3 regions of the Robertmurraya mesotrionivorans genome follow, and region 3 is predicted to be linked to each of the others. Evidence: riboswitches for the same ligand, from Rfam matches in the RefSeq annotation. Region 3 holds a riboswitch; each other region holds the start of a gene.
What was found. A riboswitch is a leader RNA that binds a small molecule or an ion and turns the genes downstream of it on or off. The one in region 3 is predicted to bind glycine.
Positions count from the first base shown of each region.

Region 1: linked by a shared signal. The riboswitch ahead of ACRX5O_RS17975 (amino acid permease) and the one ahead of ACRX5O_RS06990 (ACT domain-containing protein) in region 3 are both predicted to bind glycine.
Region 2: linked by a shared signal. The riboswitch ahead of gcvT (glycine cleavage system aminomethyltransferase GcvT) and the one ahead of ACRX5O_RS06990 (ACT domain-containing protein) in region 3 are both predicted to bind glycine.

Region 1 covers NZ_JBPCCH010000013.1:49,746-56,436, forward strand. The annotation lists gene ACRX5O_RS17970 (GGDEF domain-containing protein) at 1-44, opposite strand, end outside; gene ACRX5O_RS17975 (amino acid permease) at 212-1,564, opposite strand; glycine riboswitch at 1,727-1,803, opposite strand; gene ACRX5O_RS17980 (hypothetical protein) at 1,973-2,128, opposite strand; gene ACRX5O_RS17985 (hypothetical protein) at 2,229-2,711, opposite strand; gene ACRX5O_RS17990 (glycoside hydrolase family 30 protein) at 2,791-4,269, opposite strand; gene ACRX5O_RS17995 (beta-glucosidase) at 4,381-6,691, opposite strand, start outside.
Region 2 covers NZ_JBPCCH010000001.1:452,540-459,230, forward strand. The annotation lists gene ACRX5O_RS02290 (DEAD/DEAH box helicase) at 1-1,038, opposite strand, end outside; glycine riboswitch at 1,206-1,297, shown strand; gene gcvT (glycine cleavage system aminomethyltransferase GcvT) at 1,437-2,549, shown strand; gene gcvPA (aminomethyl-transferring glycine dehydrogenase subunit GcvPA) at 2,566-3,912, shown strand; gene gcvPB (aminomethyl-transferring glycine dehydrogenase subunit GcvPB) at 3,905-5,362, shown strand; gene ACRX5O_RS02310 (rhodanese-like domain-containing protein) at 5,533-5,913, opposite strand; gene ACRX5O_RS02315 (lipoate--protein ligase family protein) at 6,087-6,691, shown strand, end outside.
Region 3 covers NZ_JBPCCH010000003.1:112,621-119,311, forward strand. The annotation lists gene ACRX5O_RS06980 (sugar ABC transporter ATP-binding protein) at 1-1,389, opposite strand, end outside; gene ACRX5O_RS06985 (ABC transporter substrate-binding protein) at 1,477-2,448, opposite strand; glycine riboswitch at 2,968-3,045, shown strand; gene ACRX5O_RS06990 (ACT domain-containing protein) at 3,136-3,411, shown strand; gene ACRX5O_RS06995 (PFL family protein) at 3,429-4,790, shown strand; gene ACRX5O_RS07000 (glycoside hydrolase family 43 protein) at 4,848-5,690, opposite strand; gene ACRX5O_RS07005 (alpha/beta hydrolase) at 5,731-6,531, opposite strand; gene ACRX5O_RS07010 (YesL family protein) at 6,606-6,691, opposite strand, start outside.

The DNA of each region.
Region 1 (6,691 bases), on a different contig from region 3:
ATTAGACCTACTAGTAAACCTAATGAGAAGTAAAGCAACCACATATATTCCCCTACTCACTATGTAAATTATTTACTATTCTTAATATAATTGGCAATTAATACTATTATTATAGTTCTTTATAACTATACTGTAAATAAATAGATATATGTTCTAAAATAAAATAAAGTAACCAGAATTTGATCTAGTTACTTTAGATTTTATTCATAAATTAAAGATGTTTTGTTCTCTTACTTTTAAAGAAATACAAAACAAATAATAAAACAAACCATAATGGTGTCAACATTAATGCTGAACGAGTGGATTCTGAAATAAGCATCACAAGTAAAATAAACCCAAAAAGTGCTAGTACAACATAATTAATAAATGGTGTTAGAGGAGCTTTAAATACTGATTTTTGATGTAAATCAGGACGAGTTTTCTTATATCTAATATGAGAGATTAATATAATGCTCCACACCCAAATGAAACAAATGGCACTTATGGTTGTCACAATTCCAAAGGCTTGCTCGGGGATGAGTTTACTTAAAAGTGTCCCCACAGAAACAATGACCGTTGAAATAAGTAGTGCATTACTTGGCACTGCATTTTTGTTTAATTTTGAAAGCATACCCGTTCCACCATTTTGACGTCCTAAGTTATACATAATACGGCTTGTAGAGAATAATCCACTATTACTCGCAGATGCAGCAGACGTTAATACGACAAAGTTAATGATTCCAGCTGCAACGGGAATACCAACTAAACTAAAGGTCTTAACAAAAGGACTTGTATCTGCATTCAACTGGTTCCATGGATTAATAGAAAGCAGAACAATTAGAGCACCTACATAAAAGAACAGAATTCTTAAAGGAATTTTGTTTATCGCTGAAGGAATATTTTTCTTTGGATTAGCTGTTTCTGCAGCTGATACACCAACCAACTCTACTCCAACAAAAGCAAATACGACCATTTGGAAAGAAAACAAAAAGCCGCTAATTCCATTCGGGAAAAACCCTCCGTGTTGCCATAAATTTTGTACAGACACCGTTCCTGCCTCTGTTTTAAATCCAATAACTAGTAAAACAACCCCAATAACAATTAAAGCAAGAATCGTTATAACCTTAATAATAGCAAACCAAAATTCTAATTCTCCAAAAAGCTTTACTGTTAATAGATTCAATCCTAATAAAATGATTAAACAGATGAGTGCTGGTACCCATTGCGGAATATCGAACCAATACTGCACATACATTCCTACCGCAATAATATCGGCCATCGCCGTCATAATCCAACAGAACCAGTACGTCCACCCTGTTACAAAGCCTGCCCATGGCCCAATATAATCCACTGCAAAATCGGTAAACGATTGATAACCTGCATTCGATAACAAAAGCTCCCCTAATGCTCTCATAACAAAAAAGGTTGCTATACCCACTATTAAATAAGCTAAGATGATTGAGGGACCTGCTAATGAAATTGCTTTTCCTGAACCTAAAAATAAGCCGGTACCAATCGTTCCACCAATTGCGATTAGTTGTACGTGACGATTTTTCAGTTCCCTTTTTAACTCATGCTGTGCCACTTGAAATTCCTCCGTTTTCTCTCTAATAATTATTGTAAGAATAATAGCCATAAAAAAAGAGACTGGAGTTCCCCCCAATCTCTTAAAACGTCAGAATAACAAATACACATGGTAAAATGATAAAAGAGACTTACTTACTCTTCCAATCATACCAAATAGTATCTTTACTCTTCTGTCCTTTTGCCTGAGATTGTGAACCCTTCGGCGTCGCAATACGCGATCTCTCCAGAAGCCGCTCCTGTTATAGTTTGACCCATAACAATCATAGCTCGCTTAATTATTTTATTTACAGCCTAGATTTGTTGCTTTCAACAAACTCCAAAGCTATTATCGTACAATAATTTGTAATTCTAACAGTATTCTTTTAGTTGGTCAAGAATATTTTTGTGATATGTTGATCAATTTAATTTAACACATTATGAACCTACTATTTGATAAGTAGATCCTTCTGATTGTTTGCTTGGATATGTAGTCACCACTAAAAAAATAAAGAATAACCGTTGCACCAAATAACCAACGGTAAATATCTGTTCTTTCTAACCAAACGGACCACCTAGATTTCATAATACACCTTCTCCTAATTACTTCACTCAAATTTCAGTAATTATTCAAGACAAACCTTAAGAAAACCTTAAAATAAAAAATGCCCTTAACAAAGAGCATTTTACTTTTGAATAGTATTATCAAATAGTTGAGACTCTAACTTACGAACCCAATTATAATATCCTAGCAAAATTAGGAGTAATACTGGGTCCACAATCGCTGCATGCCACAGCTTCCACCAACCATAGTGAAAATATCCCCAAGGTTCGGGAAGCAAGGTTATCGATTCATAGATTAGAATTCCAATTACCCAAAAGAAAATATAAATGAATCTTTTCCAAACCGATTTTTTAAAAGGAAACCAGTTCAGAAACATCATATTAACTGGTGGAATAAGCACAGTATGTGGAAGGAGACCTACCCAATCAATACCTTTATTAAAATACCAATATCCATGATATTTAAATTCTACAAAAAGATCAAAGCCCACCTGAAATGCAATTGTAAACACCCAAATATGTACAATTTGATTAGCAGTCAATCTTTTATTCGTTTTAAAGGCAATAAGATTAAAAAGTATAATGGCAATAATCAGACCTATCATATCATTTTCCTTTTTTATTTTTTAAACTTCCCATAATATAGGTAACTTACACATAAATTCCCCTACTATTTATCTCAACCTATTTCATTTCCCATATAAAAGTAACCGCACTTTTAGGAGGAAGAGTATACGTAAAAAATGAACCTCTATCATTAACTTGAAACCTTGTTTCATTATCACTAGGATTTAAGGCGATAAGTACAGTAGAATGATCAAGGTTTTCATAGGCAATCGTCTCAATGATTCCAGGAAAGCTTGTTGAAGCAATTCTTATCGCTCCAGCTTGAACGAATTTACTTGCGTGCCCGATTGAATAGTATTCAACATTCATCGTCACTTTCCCAGTTTCCTGATTAATCGTGACAACCCCACGGCAATTTTCACAACCTCCATTGGTTGGCCCTCCTTTTTCATCTAGTGCCATATTCCACATCAACACACTCTTCGCCCAGTTTCTTGGACCTCCAATAATCAAATTGGACATTTGCCAACTTAAATTATCCCCAAAATCCTCGCTCCATTCACCACCACTGCACTCAGATAGATAAATATGTTTATCAGGGAAATTGGCATGTACTCGAGTCATAGATTCCGGTGTTCCTTTATAACAATGAAACGCAGCTCCCTCTGTATATTTGTTCGCGTCCTCATGTTGAAGCACTGTAGAAATAAATTCGGAAGCCCCCTCCCAGTTATGATCATAGGCAATAATTTTTGTATCGATCTTGTTCGATTCAAGTGCCGGACCTAAGTATTTTCCAATAAACACAGCTTGTTCTTCCGCGCTCATACTCATCGTTGGATAATTAGGTGACGTAAAGTCTGGCTCATTTTGAATAGTAATACTATCAATCGGAAGCCCTTTTTCTTCATATGATTTTATATAACGAACGAAATAGTCTGCGTAGGCTTTGTATGTTTCCTCTGTCGTATAGTCAAGGTACCAACCATTAAATGTTTTTTCTCCGTATTTCATCCATGATGGTGCGGTCCATGGTGTTCCCATGATCTTCAGATTCTGGTTTTGGCTTCGAGCCTCCAGTAGGACATTGATAACCTCTTGATCTTTATCCACCGAAAAGCGACTTAAACTAATATCCTCTTCATCCGCATACGTGTAGCTGCTCGCATTTCCTTTATCATCAACTGAAAAATCAGATCCTCCAATTGAATGTCTTACATAACTGATATGAATACCATTTGCTGAAAACAAGTCCTTTAGAAGCATCTCCTTAGACGATTGGTTTAATTTATTATTTATTAAATAGGCCGAAGAACCGGTTATCGCAGCCCCAAACCCATCCATCGTTTGGTATTTTGTTTCACGGTCGATCGTGATGGTTTGGATATTTTTTTCTTTTATTTTCGAAAATGGTAGTGGAGATTTTTGAGTAAGAAGGTTCTTTTGATCACCCGTTGTTAGCCAGATAGAAGCCTCATTCCGTTCCACCGATGACTCTCGGTTCTCTGCTCTTTCCTTAAAAATTGAGAACGTGCTAATACCACCTAATAACAAAAATAGAAAGACTAGAAGTATAATTTTGTGATTGTAGTTCATATTTGTCACCTCTTTGGTTTTATTTCGCACATATTTAAACCAACCAACAAACTTATTTTCAAAAAAATCCCCACAAGCACATAACGAACTTGTGGGGGAAAATTAATAGGATTATCTTCTTGCCTGATTATCCTTACTGTTTTTTTCACTTTGCTTTTCATGCTTCAGCTTATTTTCATTTGACTTGTTTGAGTTTGCTTTAGATAATTCGTTTTTATCTGAGTCAGCATTCGTTGCTTGATTAAATTGCTGACTAATTTCTTTTGATATGGTGATACTGCCTTTCAAGCGAATATCCGTAGAAGAGCTACCAACGTAGATAGGTACCTCACCAGAAGGCATCACCCATTCATTTTTCTCTTCGTCATAATAAGATAATGCTTTTGCATCAAGCTGAATTGTTACACCACTTTGTTTACCTGGCATTAATTCAAGCTTTTGGAATCCTGCTAATTGTTTTGGAGCTGTTTCAACATCCGTCGGCAATTCACCAGTATACACCTGAACAACCTCTGAACCTGCTACATCTCCAGTATTCCTTACATTTAACGAGACTTCAATCGATGGTTCTTCCGTTTTCTTCGATGAATTTACCTTTGTTTTTAAATTCTTATAGCCAAAGTCTGTATAAGATAATCCATGACCGAAGGAGAACGCCGCATCAATATCCGCTTTTTCAAAGCCACGGTATCCAACGAAAATTCCTTCCGTATATTTAGTTACTTCGTTAATTCCTGGATATTGCTCTTCTGAAGAAACTGGTGTTGAATCTTCATCTACTGGGAAGGTAACCGGTAATTTACCCGATGGATTTACATCTCCGAATAGTACATCGGCAATGGCGTTCCCTTGTTCTTGTCCTGGGTACCATGCTTGGACAATTGAAGGTACTTGATCCTTCCAATCTCCCATTTCAATAGCTGTTCCACTTTCATTCACAACTACCACGTTTTTGTTCACTTTTGCTACTTCTTTAATCAGTTGTTCCTGGTTATTCGGAAGTTCCATATCAGAACGATCCACATACCCTTCGCTATCATACGTTCTTGTTACAATCACTGCTACATCTGATTTTTTCGCTAGTTCAACTGCTTTAGCCATATTATCATCTACCACATCTTCAGCCGCTTCCCAGCCAAAGCGTAATTGACCGCCATTGTCATTTCCAGTTGCCTTCGCATAATCCGTTTTATATTCAATTTTCACGTCATAGTTTTTACCTGCTTCTAAAATCACCGTTTCTTCAACTGTAGCAAGCTTTGCTCCAGCATTGTCTATAACGAGCTTTCCATCAATATATACTTTACTAGAACCATAGCTAGTTGTTGAAAGCTTGTACTCACCAGACTTCGGTACCTGGATAACTCCTGTATATCTTGCAGACATCATGCCGTTTAAGTTTGTAGGAAGTTTATCTAATTTCGAAGACTGAGCATTAAAGCCTTCATAATTATAAAATCCTAGATTTAAGTTTACTTGCTTAGCTGTATGCTCAAATACAGGGTTGCCTTCCATATTTTTATTTGACCAGTACTCTGCTTTTAATCCGTTTTCGGATGCATCAGCAGATGGTAATAAAAATGCAGATGGCACTGCATTTGGCCCTGGAAGAATATCTCCCGCACTAATTGGATCCGTTCCAGCTGCATACTCAACCTTCACCTTATCACCAGCACGCTTCGTAATTCCTTCAAGCGGAGTGACCGTATACGTAGGATTTACAAGTGAGCTTCCACCACCAGCAGCAGATGCCGTATCAGCATCAGGTCCAATGACTGCAATTGAATCAAGTTTTTCCGTATTTAATGGCAACACATCTCCATTATTTTGTAGCAATACCATTGCTTCAGCAGCAATTTGTCGAGCGATAGCTCCGTGTGCTGCTACATCTATTTGATTGTTTTGTGTAGGATTATCGAATAATCCTTTATCAAACATTTGATATAAAATGCGATACGTACTTTGATTGATCGTATCTACACTAACTTCTCCGTTATTCACCGCTTGTAATAAATCGTCACCCCATAAACCAAACGGCTCTCCAGGTGTTTCTAGATCAAGTCCAGCATTAATCGATTCTGTTGTACTTACATTTGCCCCGTAATCACTCATAACAAAGCCATCAAAATTCAAGTTTCCTCTTAATAAGTTTGTTAAAAGATCCTCATTTTCACAAGCATATACACTATTTACTTGGTTAAAGGAACACATGACACTTCCTAAACCAGCGTTTTCAATGACACTCGCGAACGGTTTTGCATAGATTTCATTAATTGCTCGCTCACTAGCCTGTGAATCAGCTGTAAAGCGATCCTTTTCTTGGTTGTTTAATAGATAGTGTTTTGCTGTAACTAGTACATTATTTTCATGAATCGCATTCACATAGTTTGTAGCCATTTGTGATTGCAAATATGGGTCTTCT
Region 2 (6,691 bases), on a different contig from region 3:
TGTGATTTGATCTTGGTATTCCTTTGATGGGTTTTCCTTCTTTTCAAGCATATTTTTTAATGTGAAAAAGACTGCTTCTCTACTACTGCATGCTTCTCTTTGCAGAGTCATGACTGAGAAAGCGGATGTAGTTGTCCAGTCTCCCTCTGACCGTAGTTCAGTAACAGAATCATACAAATCCTGCTCTTCCTTAGTAAGCTCAATAGGGATTGTTTCAACTTGTCTCTTCGTCCATTCAATACCTGTGTCTGCTCGACGATTTCTGATCATCACTTTATTCACAAGCTCTTTTAAATGTTCATTATCGTTAATATCTCGGGAATCCTTCTTATATTTTTCATTAAACACAGATTCATTTCCTAGATGACCAGGTTTTAAGAGAGAGACAAGGTTGAAAATCTCACCAACTCGATTTTGAATTGGGGTTGCTGTTAGAAGTAAGCAGAATTTTTTCTTTAAGCTTTGTACAAATTCATAGTTTTTTGTTTTATTGTTTTTTAATTTATGTGCTTCATCAATAATAATAAGATCATAATCTTGGGAGAGAATGATTTCTCTATGAGGAGCCCGTTTAGCTGTATCAATAGAAGATACGACCACATCACATTGTTCCCAGACATAGCTTTTACGTTGTGAAACTGCCGGAATATAAAACTTACTTGTTAACTCGTATGACCATTGGGTAACGAGGGAGGCGGGAACAAGAATGAGGACTTTTTTTACAAGACCTCTGATCATGTATTCTTTTAAAATGAGTCCTGCTTCGATCGTTTTCCCTAGACCTACTTCATCTGCAAGAATGGCTTTTCCGTTCATGTTTTCAACTACTTGCTTGGCGACTTCTAGCTGATGGGGAAGCGGTGTTAAATTGGGAAGATGTTTGGGAGCTTGTAATCCCTCAAAGTTATCAATAACCGTATGTTTTTCTACCTCTACCGCTAGCTTATATAACTCAAAGTTCCCCCAAGGACCATCATTTGTAATTTTCTCTACCAGCCCCTCCTGCCAAGAGGAATCAAACTCAATCTCTACCGTCATAAAAACAACTCCCTTTTTGATCGATAAATATATTGCCGTATGGGTTTCGAAATGGTAGGATGATAATATCTTAAAAGTTTTGAAATTTGTCACATTATAGTTTATTTTGACGAATGTTCTATAAGTACAGCTTAGTATTATCCAAATTGGGAATTTTTATAATGCGAATGAGAACAAGGGGAGAGACTACTTCAAAGTAGCGCCGAAGGAGCAAGCAAAAATTTGTGAATCTCTCAGGCAAAAGAACTCTTGTTTGACGCAGCTCTGGAGAGCGCTTCATTCATTTGAAGCCACCAAAGGGGACAGCCAAACGGTAAACTTTCAGGTGCCAGGACAGAGACCTTTCTTAAGCAAAGAGGGGGGTCTCTGTCCTTTTTTTATGATTTTATAAGGGGGAAATGATAGTGGCGCAACTAAAAAGAACACCGATTTTTGACGTGTATCAACAGTATGGTGGGAAAACCATTGACTTTGGAGGATGGGAACTGCCTGTTCAATTTTCAAGCATTAAAGAAGAACATGAGGCTGTAAGAACGAAGGCAGGATTGTTCGATGTTTCTCATATGGGAGAAATTGAAGTGAAAGGGACAGACAGTTTGGCATTCCTTCAAAAAATGATGACCAATGATGTATCGAAGCTGCAAATTGGTGGTGCACAATATACTGCTATGTGCTACGAGAATGGTGGTACTGTCGATGATCTTCTAATCTATAAATTGAATGACGACCATTATTTGCTTGTTGTAAATGCTTCAAATATCGAAAAAGACTTTACATGGTTAAACGATTATGTTGAGGGGGATGTAAGGCTTCAAAATCTTTCTGAACAAATGGGCCAGTTAGCTCTTCAAGGGCCACTTGCTGAACAGGTTCTCCAGAGGCTTGTTGAAACAGTTGACCTTTCGACAATTGGATATTTTAAATTCCAAGAGAATGTTTCCATTGGAGGAAAAGAGGCGCTTGTTTCAAGAACTGGGTACACCGGAGAAGATGGCTTTGAGGTGTACTGTAATAGTGAGGATGCGACTTTCCTATGGGAAACAATTCTTGAAGCAGGTAAAGAAGAAGGCGTTCTTCCTTGTGGCTTAGGCGCTCGTGATACCCTTCGCTTCGAGGCTAATTTGGCCCTTTATGGTCAGGAGCTTTCTTCCTCAATTTCTCCGTTAGAGGCTGGTATTGGTTTCGCTGTGAAAGTAAATAAGGAAGAAGATTTTATTGGGAAGCAAGCTTTAAAGCAGCAAAAGGAAGCTGGAGTCCCTCGTAAACTTATAGGAATTGAAATGATTGACCGAGGCATCCCAAGACATGGATATCCGGTGTATGTGGGTGAACAACTAGTAGGAGAAGTAACAACTGGAACACAATCACCTACGTTGAAAAGAAATATTGGCTTAGCGTTAGTTGATTCAGCAGTCGTATCTAGAGAGTCGGAGCTAACAATTGAGATTCGTGGGAAACGCTTGAAGGTGAAAGTGGTACCAACACCATTTTATAAAAGGGAAAAGAAATAAGGGAGGAACAAAAGTCATGAAGCATCGCTACTTACCAATGACAGAAACCGATAAAAAAGCCATGCTAGAAGAGATCGGAATTTCCGATGTACAGGAGCTTTTTAACGATATTCCAGAAAGTGTTCAGTTTAAGGGAGAATATAATATAAAAAAAGCTAAATCGGAGACAGCCTTATTAAAAGAATTAACAATTTTGGCAGCTAAAAATGCCGACTTACGCTCACATACTTCCTTTTTAGGAGCTGGTGTGTATGATCATTACATGCCTGTCATTGTTGACCATGTTCTTTCACGTTCAGAATTTTACACAGCGTATACTCCTTATCAACCTGAAATCTCACAAGGTGAGTTACAGGCGATCTTTGAATTTCAGACAATGATTTGTGAATTAACAGGTATGGACGTAGCTAACTCTTCTATGTACGACGGGGGTACCGCTTTGGCAGAAGCAGCGATGCTAAGCTCTGGTCATACGAAGCGTAAAAAGGTACTTCTCTCTAGTACGGTACATCCAGAAACAAAGGATGTAGTCAAGACGTATGCAAAAGGACAATACGTAGAAGTCGTAGAGATTCCATACAAAGATGGTGTCACTGATTTAGATGCTTTAAAGAGCGAAATGGGTGATGATATTGCAGCGGTTATCGTCCAGTATCCAAACTTCTTTGGAAGAATCGAGCCGATGAAGGAGCTCGAAGAAATCATTCACGCGAACAAAGCAATGTTTGTAGTATCGAGCAATCCTTTGTCCCTTGGTGCATTAACACCTCCGGGAGCGTTTGGTGCTGATATTGTAGCGGGAGATGCACAGCCGTTTGGAATTCCAACTTCATTTGGTGGACCACATTGTGGTTATTTTGCGGTAACGAATAAATTGGTTCGTAAAATTCCTGGTCGCCTAGTTGGTCAAACAAAAGATGATCAAGGAAGAAGAGGATTTGTTTTAACTCTTCAAGCAAGAGAACAACATATCCGTCGTGACAAGGCAACATCTAATATTTGTTCCAACCAAGCGTTGAATGCTTTAGCTGCTTCTGTCGCTATGACTGCCTTAGGGAAAAAAGGAGTCAAGGAAATGGCTGTGAGCAATATCCAAAGAGCCCACTATGCAAAGAAAGCATTTGAAAATAAAGGATTTACAATTGCCTTTAATGGACCGAGTTTTAACGAATTTGTTGTTGTATTAAATAAGCCTGTGAAAGAAGTGAACCAACAGCTTTTACAGGAAGGAATCATTGGAGGTTATGATCTCGGTCGTGATTATCCAGAGTTGAAGAATCACATGCTCGTGGCAGTAACTGAACTACGTACAAAAGAAGAAATAGATCTATTTGTTGATAGAATGGGGGATTATCATGCATAAGGAAGACCAAGCGCTCATTTTTGAATTAAGTACCTCTGGCCGAGTAGGGTATAGTCTCCCAGAGATGGATATCCCTGAGGTAAACTTAGATGATTTAATTCCAGCAGATTATTTGCGAGCTGTTGAACCAAATCTACCCGAGGTTTCTGAGCTTGATATCATGCGACATTACACAGCTCTTTCAAAAAGAAATCATGGCGTTGATTCCGGTTTTTACCCTCTTGGATCTTGTACGATGAAATACAACCCAAAGATCAACGAAAACGTTGCTCGTATGGCTGGTTTTGCTCATCTACATCCACTTCAAGATGAAAGCTCTGTTCAAGGTGCATTAGAGCTTATGTATGATCTTCAGGAGCATCTAATTGAGATTACGGGTATGGATGAAGTGACGTTACAGCCTGCAGCAGGAGCACATGGTGAGTGGACGGGACTTATGCTCATTCGTGCCTTCCATGAAGCAAATGGCGACAAAAATAGAACAAAGGTAATTGTACCAGACTCCGCTCACGGAACAAATCCAGCTTCAGCAACGGTCGCAGGGTTTGAAACAATCACTGTTAAGTCCGATGAAAATGGATTGGTCGATTTAAATGACCTAAGAAGCGTTGTTGGAGAAGACACTGCTGCCTTAATGCTAACCAATCCAAATACTCTTGGTTTATTTGAGGAAAATATTCTGGAAATGGCGCAGATCGTTCACGAAGCTGGTGGAAAGCTTTATTATGATGGAGCAAACCTAAATGCAGTTCTTTCCAAAGCTAGACCAGGAGATATGGGCTTTGATGTTGTCCATTTAAACCTTCATAAAACATTCACTGGTCCACATGGTGGCGGTGGTCCAGGTTCTGGTCCTGTTGGGGTAAAGAAAGATTTAATTCCATTCTTACCAAAGCCAGTCGTTACGAAGAAGGACGGAGTTTTTGTATTGGACTACGATCGTCCACAGTCAATTGGCCGTGTAAAACCGTACTACGGTAATTTTGGGATTAATGTAAGAGCATATACGTATATTCGTACAATGGGTCCTGATGGATTAAAAGCAGTAACTGAATACGCGGTTTTAAATGCGAATTATATGATGAGACGCCTTGAACCATATTTTGATTTACCGTTTGACAGACATTGTAAACATGAGTTCGTACTTAGTGGAAAGAGACAAAAGAAGCTTGGTGTTCGTACACTAGATATCGCGAAGCGCCTGTTGGACTTCGGCTATCACCCACCAACTATTTACTTCCCTCTAAATGTAGAGGAATGCATCATGATTGAGCCAACAGAAACAGAGTCGAAGGAAACTCTAGATGCATTTATCGAAGCAATGATCCAAATTGCAAAGGAAGCAGAAGAGAACCCTGAAATCGTTCAAGAAGCACCACACACAACAGTTGTTGGAAGATTGGATGAAACGACAGCTGCGAGAAAGCCGATTTTAAGGTATCAAGCTTAAATATATGTAGAAACAAGCACGAGATTTCTTGTGCTTGTTTTTTTGAAAACATAAGGATGTGGGATCTACGTTGGAGTTTAGTGCCCGTGATATCCAGATATTAGTGGGATGGGTGAACTAAATTCAAACAAAAAAGGATTCCGCTCTAAAGAGCTAGGAATCCTTTCTTCTTACTTCACTTTAATTTTACCAGACCACTTTTTGAATCCGCCTTCAAGGTGAGAAAGATCTTTATAGCCTTTACGGTAGAGTGTTTGTGCTGCACGGCCACTTCTCATCCCACTTTGGCAATATAGATAAACCGGTTTGTCAGGACGAATTTCTTTCATGCGCATTTTAAATTGCGATAGAGGAATGTTTCTAGCTCCTAAAATATGTCCTGCTTCATACTCATTCGGTTCACGCACATCAATTAGTTGAGCTTTTCGATAGCCTTCACGGAATTGTTGTTCATTCAGTGTTTTTACAATTTTACGTTGGTAGAGCCAAGTAATCACAGAGTAAGCGATAATGGCAACTACTAGTATAAGGATAAAATAAAGAGTATCCATAAAGTTACATGTCTCCTTTCGAACAAGCATCACGCCAAGTTATATTATATCGGTGTTGAGACTTTGGGTAAAGAGGAACAACTTAATTTTTGAGTACATGTTACTTTCATTCACTCGTTTCTTTTGATAAGCTAATAGAGCTAGATTTCAACATTAGAAAAAGAGGTTTCATTATGAACAAAGAAATATGGGGTTTCATTGATTCAGGAGAAGGATCTCCTTCTTTTAATATGGCATTGGATGAAGCATTACTTGATTGGCATAGTAAAGGAGAAATTCCACCAATTATCCGTTTTTATGGCTGGAATCCGGCTACACTTTCTATAGGATATTTCCAAAAGGTTGAGAAGGAAATAGATCTTGATAAGGTGAAAGAACATCATCTCGGTTTTGTACGTAGACCAACCGGTGGGAGAGGAGTACTTCATGACCAAGAGCTGACCTATAGTGTTATTGTGACAGAAGAACATCCCGACATGCCTAAAACGGTAACAGAAGCATACCGTGTGATTTCTGAAGGAATATTAAAAGGGTTTCAGCTACTAGGGTTAGATGCTTACTTTGCGGTTCCTAAAACAGCAGAGGAAAGAGATTCTCTAAAAAATCCTCGTTCAGCTGTTTGCTTTGATGCTCCAAGCTGGTATGAACTCGTTGTAGAGGGAAGAAAAGTGGCAGGAAGTGCGCAAACAAGACAAAAGGGTGTTATTTTGCAGCATGGTTCGATCCTACTAGATATAGATGAAGATAAGCTGTTTAGTCTTTTTAAATATTCGAACGA
Region 3 (6,691 bases):
TAGTTGATTAATAATTTTATGAATCTCTGTTTTCGCACCTATATCTACCCCTCGTGTAGGCTCGTCTAGCAGCAGTACCTTTGGACCAATGGATAGCCATTTTGCTATAACGACTTTCTGTTGATTTCCACCGCTAAGGCCCATTACGTTTTGTTCTTTTGATGCCGTTCTGACTCCAAGTTCTTCAATATAGCGATCCGCTTCACGGTTGATTTTCTTATATTGCAAAATCCTAAATTTACGGTACAGGGGGTATTGTGCCATCATGATATTTTCTTTGACTGATAGATTCGGTAATAAACCCTGTTCTTTCCTGCTTTCAGGTACGTGGGCGATCCCGAGCTTCATCGCATCAATTGGGTTCCTTATCTGAACAGACTTTCCGTCCATGATAATTTGACCCTCTGACCGTTCGGATAAACCAAAGATGGTCCTCACCAGTTCAGTTCTTCCAGCTCCAACAAGTCCTGCTAAACCAACAATTTCCCCAGGATAAATTTTCAACGAGACATTTTTCACGATTTTTTTGTCGGAGACACCTTTCAACTCGAGTACTGGTTGTTGATTCTTCGCTCCTGTATCATTTTCGCTTCTCTCTCTTACAAACAGCTCATTTAATTCTCGTCCTACCATAAGTTTTACTAAATGCGTAGGATTTGTTTCCGATATTGGACCGCTCGTGACCAAGCGACCGTCTCGAAGTACGGTAAAACGATTGGAAATTTTAAAAATTTCGTCCATTCGGTGGGAAATGTAAACGATCGCAACACCTTTTCTTTTTAATTCGTCTATGATTATAAAAAGCTTCTCTATTTCTTTATCTGTTAGAGAGGCGGTTGGTTCATCCATAATTAATATTTCTGAGTTAAGTGATAATGCACGAGCAATCTCCACCATTTGTTGTTGAGCGACACTTAATGAACTAACATCCGCTCGAGGATCCAATGAAGAACCAATGGAAGTTAAAACTTTTTCAGCTTTTTCATAAATATCGTTCCAGCTAATTAAACCCATTCTATTTTTCTTTAACGAGGTACCCATTAATATATTTTCTCCAATCGATAAGTTGGGCGATAAACTTATCTCTTGATGAATAACACTAATACCTTTGCTTCTAGCATCCATGGGATGATTCCACCGCACTTCTTCACCTTTGTAGATAATCGATCCGCCATCAGGTTGGTACACACCTGCCATTATTTTCATTAAAGTAGATTTCCCTGCACCATTCTCACCCATTAATGCATGAACTTCCCCTTTAAAAAGCTCAATATCAACGTTTTGTAACACCTTCACACCAGAAAACTGCTTTGTTACACCCTTCATACTCATTATAGGTTGTTCATTTAGAGAATAATGCTTCGTTTGTTGCTTTTTCGTTACGTTCATTACTGCCCCTCCCTACATACATTTGGTGTAAACATAGTGCTCGATATTAGAGCACTATGTTTATCTTTTCATTCCGAGGGGTACTGATTACCACCCACTATATGAATCAACATTTTCTTGAGTAATGAATTCAGTTGGGATAAGAACTTCTGAGTCTACTTTCTCTCCATCTATTATTTTTAATGCTAAAGCTACACCATCAATCACCATCTGATTAGGGAACTGTGCTGAAGTACCTGCAAAGCTGCCACCTTTATTCAGTGCATCAACTGCAGCAGGAGCACCATCAACACTTACGAGAAAGAACTCATCTTCTCTACCAGCTTGTTCTTGAGCAATTTGTACTCCGACAGCTTCTTCGTCATTAATGGTAAAAACGGCATCAATTTTCTTATTGGCAGATAATATTCCTTCCATTACAGTAAGCGCCTTCTCACGGTTACCTTCTCCGTTCTGGTTAGCAACCACTTTAATGTCAGGATATTTGCTTATCACTTCATTAAAGCCCTTAATTCTATCTGTTACAGCTGATACAGGAGGTCCATCAATAATGACAATATTTCCTTTTTCATTCAATTGCTCTACTAAGTACTCAGCAGCTAATCTCCCCGCTTGAACATTATCTGACATCACAACTGTATCGATTCCACCTTCTGCAAAACCGTCAAGAGCGACAACCGGAATTCCAGCTGCTTTTGCTTGACTAACTGCACCTGCAATCCCAGCCGAATCAAATGGACTTAACAAAATGAGATCGACTTTCTTTGTAATGAAGTCTTCAATTTGTGCCGTTTGCTTTGCCAGATCATGATCTGCACTCACAGTAATGACTTCTGCATCATATTTAGCAGCAACTTCTTCAGCCCCTTTGGACATTGCTACGAAGAATGGATTCCCTAAAGTTGGAACGGTCAACCCGATCTTAAGTTGTTTTTCTTTATCATCAGTATTATTTTCATCCGTAGCATTCGTAGAAGAGCTCTCTCCACTGCTACAAGCATTTAATAAAGTTAAGAGTAATACGAATAAAATAATGTGGAATCTCTTCATGATTTTCATGGTATCAAAACCTCCAAATAATAATTTCCTAGAATAATAGTTGTTTTTCAAAATACAAATCTTGAAAAAAAGTTTGTTTTGCCATACCATAAAAATGAGTTCTAAAATTCTAAAGAATTTTAGGCATACTCAAATAGAGGTATGATTTAGGGTTTTTTTCCATTTGGCCGTGGGTCCCCCTGAATCGTACTTTTTTCTTGCTTTTTTTTGCTACAGGAAAATAGAAATTCTATCTAGTAGATTTTCCTTTATTATGTATAAGCCTCACCTCCAAAAATATAGCGCTTTCATAAATCGTTTACATTCATTCATAAACGTGGATGTTTTTGCTCGTTTATGCTCATTTTTGATTATATGTTCTTTTTTACCATTTTTCAATATTAATTTTCAGAAAAGTCAAAATCGATACCGTCTTTTTTTTATTTTTCACAAATTTTAATTGACTGAATTATTATTTATTGATAATATCTTACTTAATTCAATACAGCCGCCATGATGGTAGTGGATCAAACTATTACCGGAGCAGCTTCTGGAGAGACCGTATGTATACGGCGCCGAAGGATTCACAATCTCAGGCAAAAGGACAGGAGAGAATGTTTGCATAATAATATTTTGCACACTCTTCTTACCCGAGATTGGAGATACTCCAATCTTTTTTTATTTCAAAAAAATAATGAGGTGGAACGAATGGAAAGAAGACGTGCAGTGGTAAGTGTGATTGGAAAGGACAAGGTTGGCATTATATCAAAAGTGACAACTATTCTCGCTGAAAATAATATGAATATTTTGGATATCAGCCAAACCATTTTACAAGACTTTTTTACCATGATGATGATTATTGACGTGACCGGAAATGAAAATTTGTCAAAACTCCGTGACCAACTGGACTTAGTTGGAGAGGAAATGGATTTAAAAATAAACATTCAGCTTGAAGAGATTTTTCAAGCGATGCACAGAATTTAGTTAGGTGGTGACTGTATATGACAATTGCAATGGATGAAATCCTTCAAACAATACGAATGGTTCAAATGGAAAACCTTGATATCCGAACAGTAACAATGGGAATCAGTCTCCGTGATTGTGCGGATTCCGATTTCCATAAAATGCAGCAAAATGTATTTCATAAAATAACTACTTATGCTAAGGATTTAACGAAAGTAGCAGAAGAAGCAGAAAAGGAATTTGGCGTTCCGATTATTAATAAGCGTATATCTATTACCCCGATTGCTGAAATCCTAGGAAGTGCAACCGTTGAACAAACCGTGGAGCTTGCAAAAACTCTTGACCTAGCCGCAAAGCAATTAGGTGTAGATTTTATCGGAGGATTCTCTGCCCTTGTTCACAAAGGATTTTCTAAAGGAGATGAGACCTTACTTAAAGCCTTGCCAGAAGCACTTAGTGTAACAGAGCGCGTTTGCTCCTCAGTTTCAGTCGCCACCACTCGCACCGGTATCAATATGGATGCGGTTAGGCAATTAGGATATGTTATCAAAGAAGCAGCCGAGCGGACAAAGGATCAAAATGGAATTGCGTGTGCTAAACTCGTCGTATTTTGTAATCCAGTTGAAGATAATCCATTTATGGCAGGAGCTTTTCATGGAGCTGGAGAAGGCGAAGTTGTTATTAACGTTGGAGTTAGCGGCCCTGGCGTCGTATTGAACGCGTTAAAAAAACACCCACAAGCTGACCTAGGAGAAGTATCTGATATTATCAAAAAAACAGCGTTCAAGATTACACGTGCAGGTGAGCTTATTGGTAGAGTGGTAGCCAATCGGCTCGGCATTCCGTTTGGAATTATGGACCTCTCCTTGGCTCCTACCAACGCCATTAATGATAGTGTTGCAGAAATCTTAGAGGAAATCGGTCTTGAGCGCGTAGGTACTCATGGAACGATCGCAGCCCTGGCCCTCATGAATGATGCGGTAAAAAAAGGTGGAGCCATGGCCAGTTCTTATGTTGGTGGATTAAGCGGTGCTTTTATCCCGGTCAGTGAAGATAATGGAATGATTCGAGGAATTATTGACGGTGCTCTAAGTTTATCAAAGCTTGAAGCAATGACATGCGTCTGTTCAGTCGGCCTTGATATGATAGCTATAACAGGAGATGTTACCCCTGCTACCCTATCCGCAATGATTGCAGATGAAGCGGCCATCGGAATGATTAACAAAAAAACAACAGCAGTAAGGGTCATCCCTGTGCCTGGAAAACAAGAAGGAGAAATGGTTGAATTTGGAGGACTTCTTGGAAGAGCACCGGTTATGGGAGTAAATCCATTTAGCTCACAAAAAATGATCAATCGCGGTGGAAGAATTCCCGCACCATTACAAGCACTGATTAATTAAATTATTAGTGGTAAAGAAAAAACTGTGTTAACCATTTTTGGTACACAGTTTTTTCTTTCACTTTTCTACGACTAGTTTGCCATTTTGCTCTAAAACCGATAAAAATACAGGTCGTTCATTTTGGGACCGATTGGGTGAATGAATGGCTAGTTTTAATTCATCATTAAAAGTTCTAAATAGCATCGCATGTCCGCCATCTTCGTCTAATAAAGATTCCTTCTCCTGAACCCACGGGCCACGTATATCACCAGATTCTGATATAGCGATTCCAACCGCATACCCTTTAGGACTTCTACTTGACCATAGCATTTGTAACCGTCCTTTTTGATCTTGATACAGAAAAGGTCCGTCTGTGATATATTCCGTCTCCCCTCTCACCGAGACTGCCCAGTTGGCACTTGACGCTTTGAACAAAAAATAAGGCTCCCCTACTGTCGATTGAAAATCAGGTGATAAGCGCTGGGCACAGATTTCTCCATCTTGAACCTGAAGCCATTCATGGCAAAAAATGATCCATGGTTCTTCGTTACTATCTATAAATAATGTCCCATCAAGACATTCCCAATGACTAGGAGTAATCGGATGTTCTGAAAGAGGTGAAAACGGACCTAATGGATGGTCTGAAGCTAGGATTTGAGTACCGCGACATTTTCCTTCCCCTTTAAAACTAGCAAACATATAATACTGATCATGATAAAAATACACCTCAGGTGCCCAGTAATGTTGATTTGCCCAAAAGTATGCGTCCGGTCGGAAAACGGGAAATGGACCTTCCCAGTTTACTAAGTCTCTGCTTTTATAGGCATCAAATCCTGTCGTTCCATACAAATAATAGTTTTTTGAATCATGGTCAGTAAGGATAAAAGGATCTAGAATCCTTATCTCATCTTTCGTTAACATATTTCCCTCCTAATTTTTCTAACGGTGTCGCAAGATAGGTTTAAAATCCCCTTTTTCTTAGCCATCTTTCACAAAGCTTTGGCCAAACTTTTACTTCTGGATGATCCTCCGCTAACCCTAATCCATGTCGACCACTTTCAAATACATGTAGTTCAAGAGGAACGGAATTTCTCCTTAACCCTTTTGCATAGAGGAAGCTGTTCTCCACGTCTACTGATTCATCATCAGCTGTATGCCAAAGAAATGCTGGCGGTGTAAGTTCATTAATATGTAACTCATTCGATAACAGATAAATCAGTTTTTCACTTGGGTTTTCACCTAAAATATTTAGCTTGCTTCCGGCATGAGCCGATTCTCCCATTGTGATCACCGGATAACAAAGAACCGTGACATCAGGCCGACAGCTAATTCGTTCTATAGGGTCTTCGGCCCCCGGATTTCCTAAATCAAAATGTGTTCCTGCGGTAGATGCCAAATGTCCTCCGGCAGAAAATCCTAATATCCCTACCCGGTTTGGATCGATCCTCCAATTAGTAGATTGGTATCTTACCATTCGAATCGCCCTTTGAGCATCATAAAGTGGAAGTGGATGTTTATGAGGGGCGACACGATAATTAAGAACAATCGCAGAAATCCCTATTGAATTGAGCCAATTAGCAACTGGATAAGCCTCATGGCTCGCTCGATGAGAGTATCCTCCTCCCGGTGCTATAATCATGACTGGATGGGAACCTTCCCCGTCTAATAAAAACAGTTCTATATTAGGAGAAATATCTCTACCACCATCTTTGATGTTTGTTGATTTCCATAGTAATACTTGTTTTGAAACATCTTTCTCCATTACATTCCCTTCTCTCTGAATGGTTTAGGCAAGTCATTAAAAAAACGGGTCTCAATAAACTGAGAGCCCGGATTTTACTGTCCTTGAAGTAGTAATTTTGATTTTTGTTCTATTTTCTCAAAGGCCATGGTTGCAGGTTTCATGATAAATAGAGCGAGAA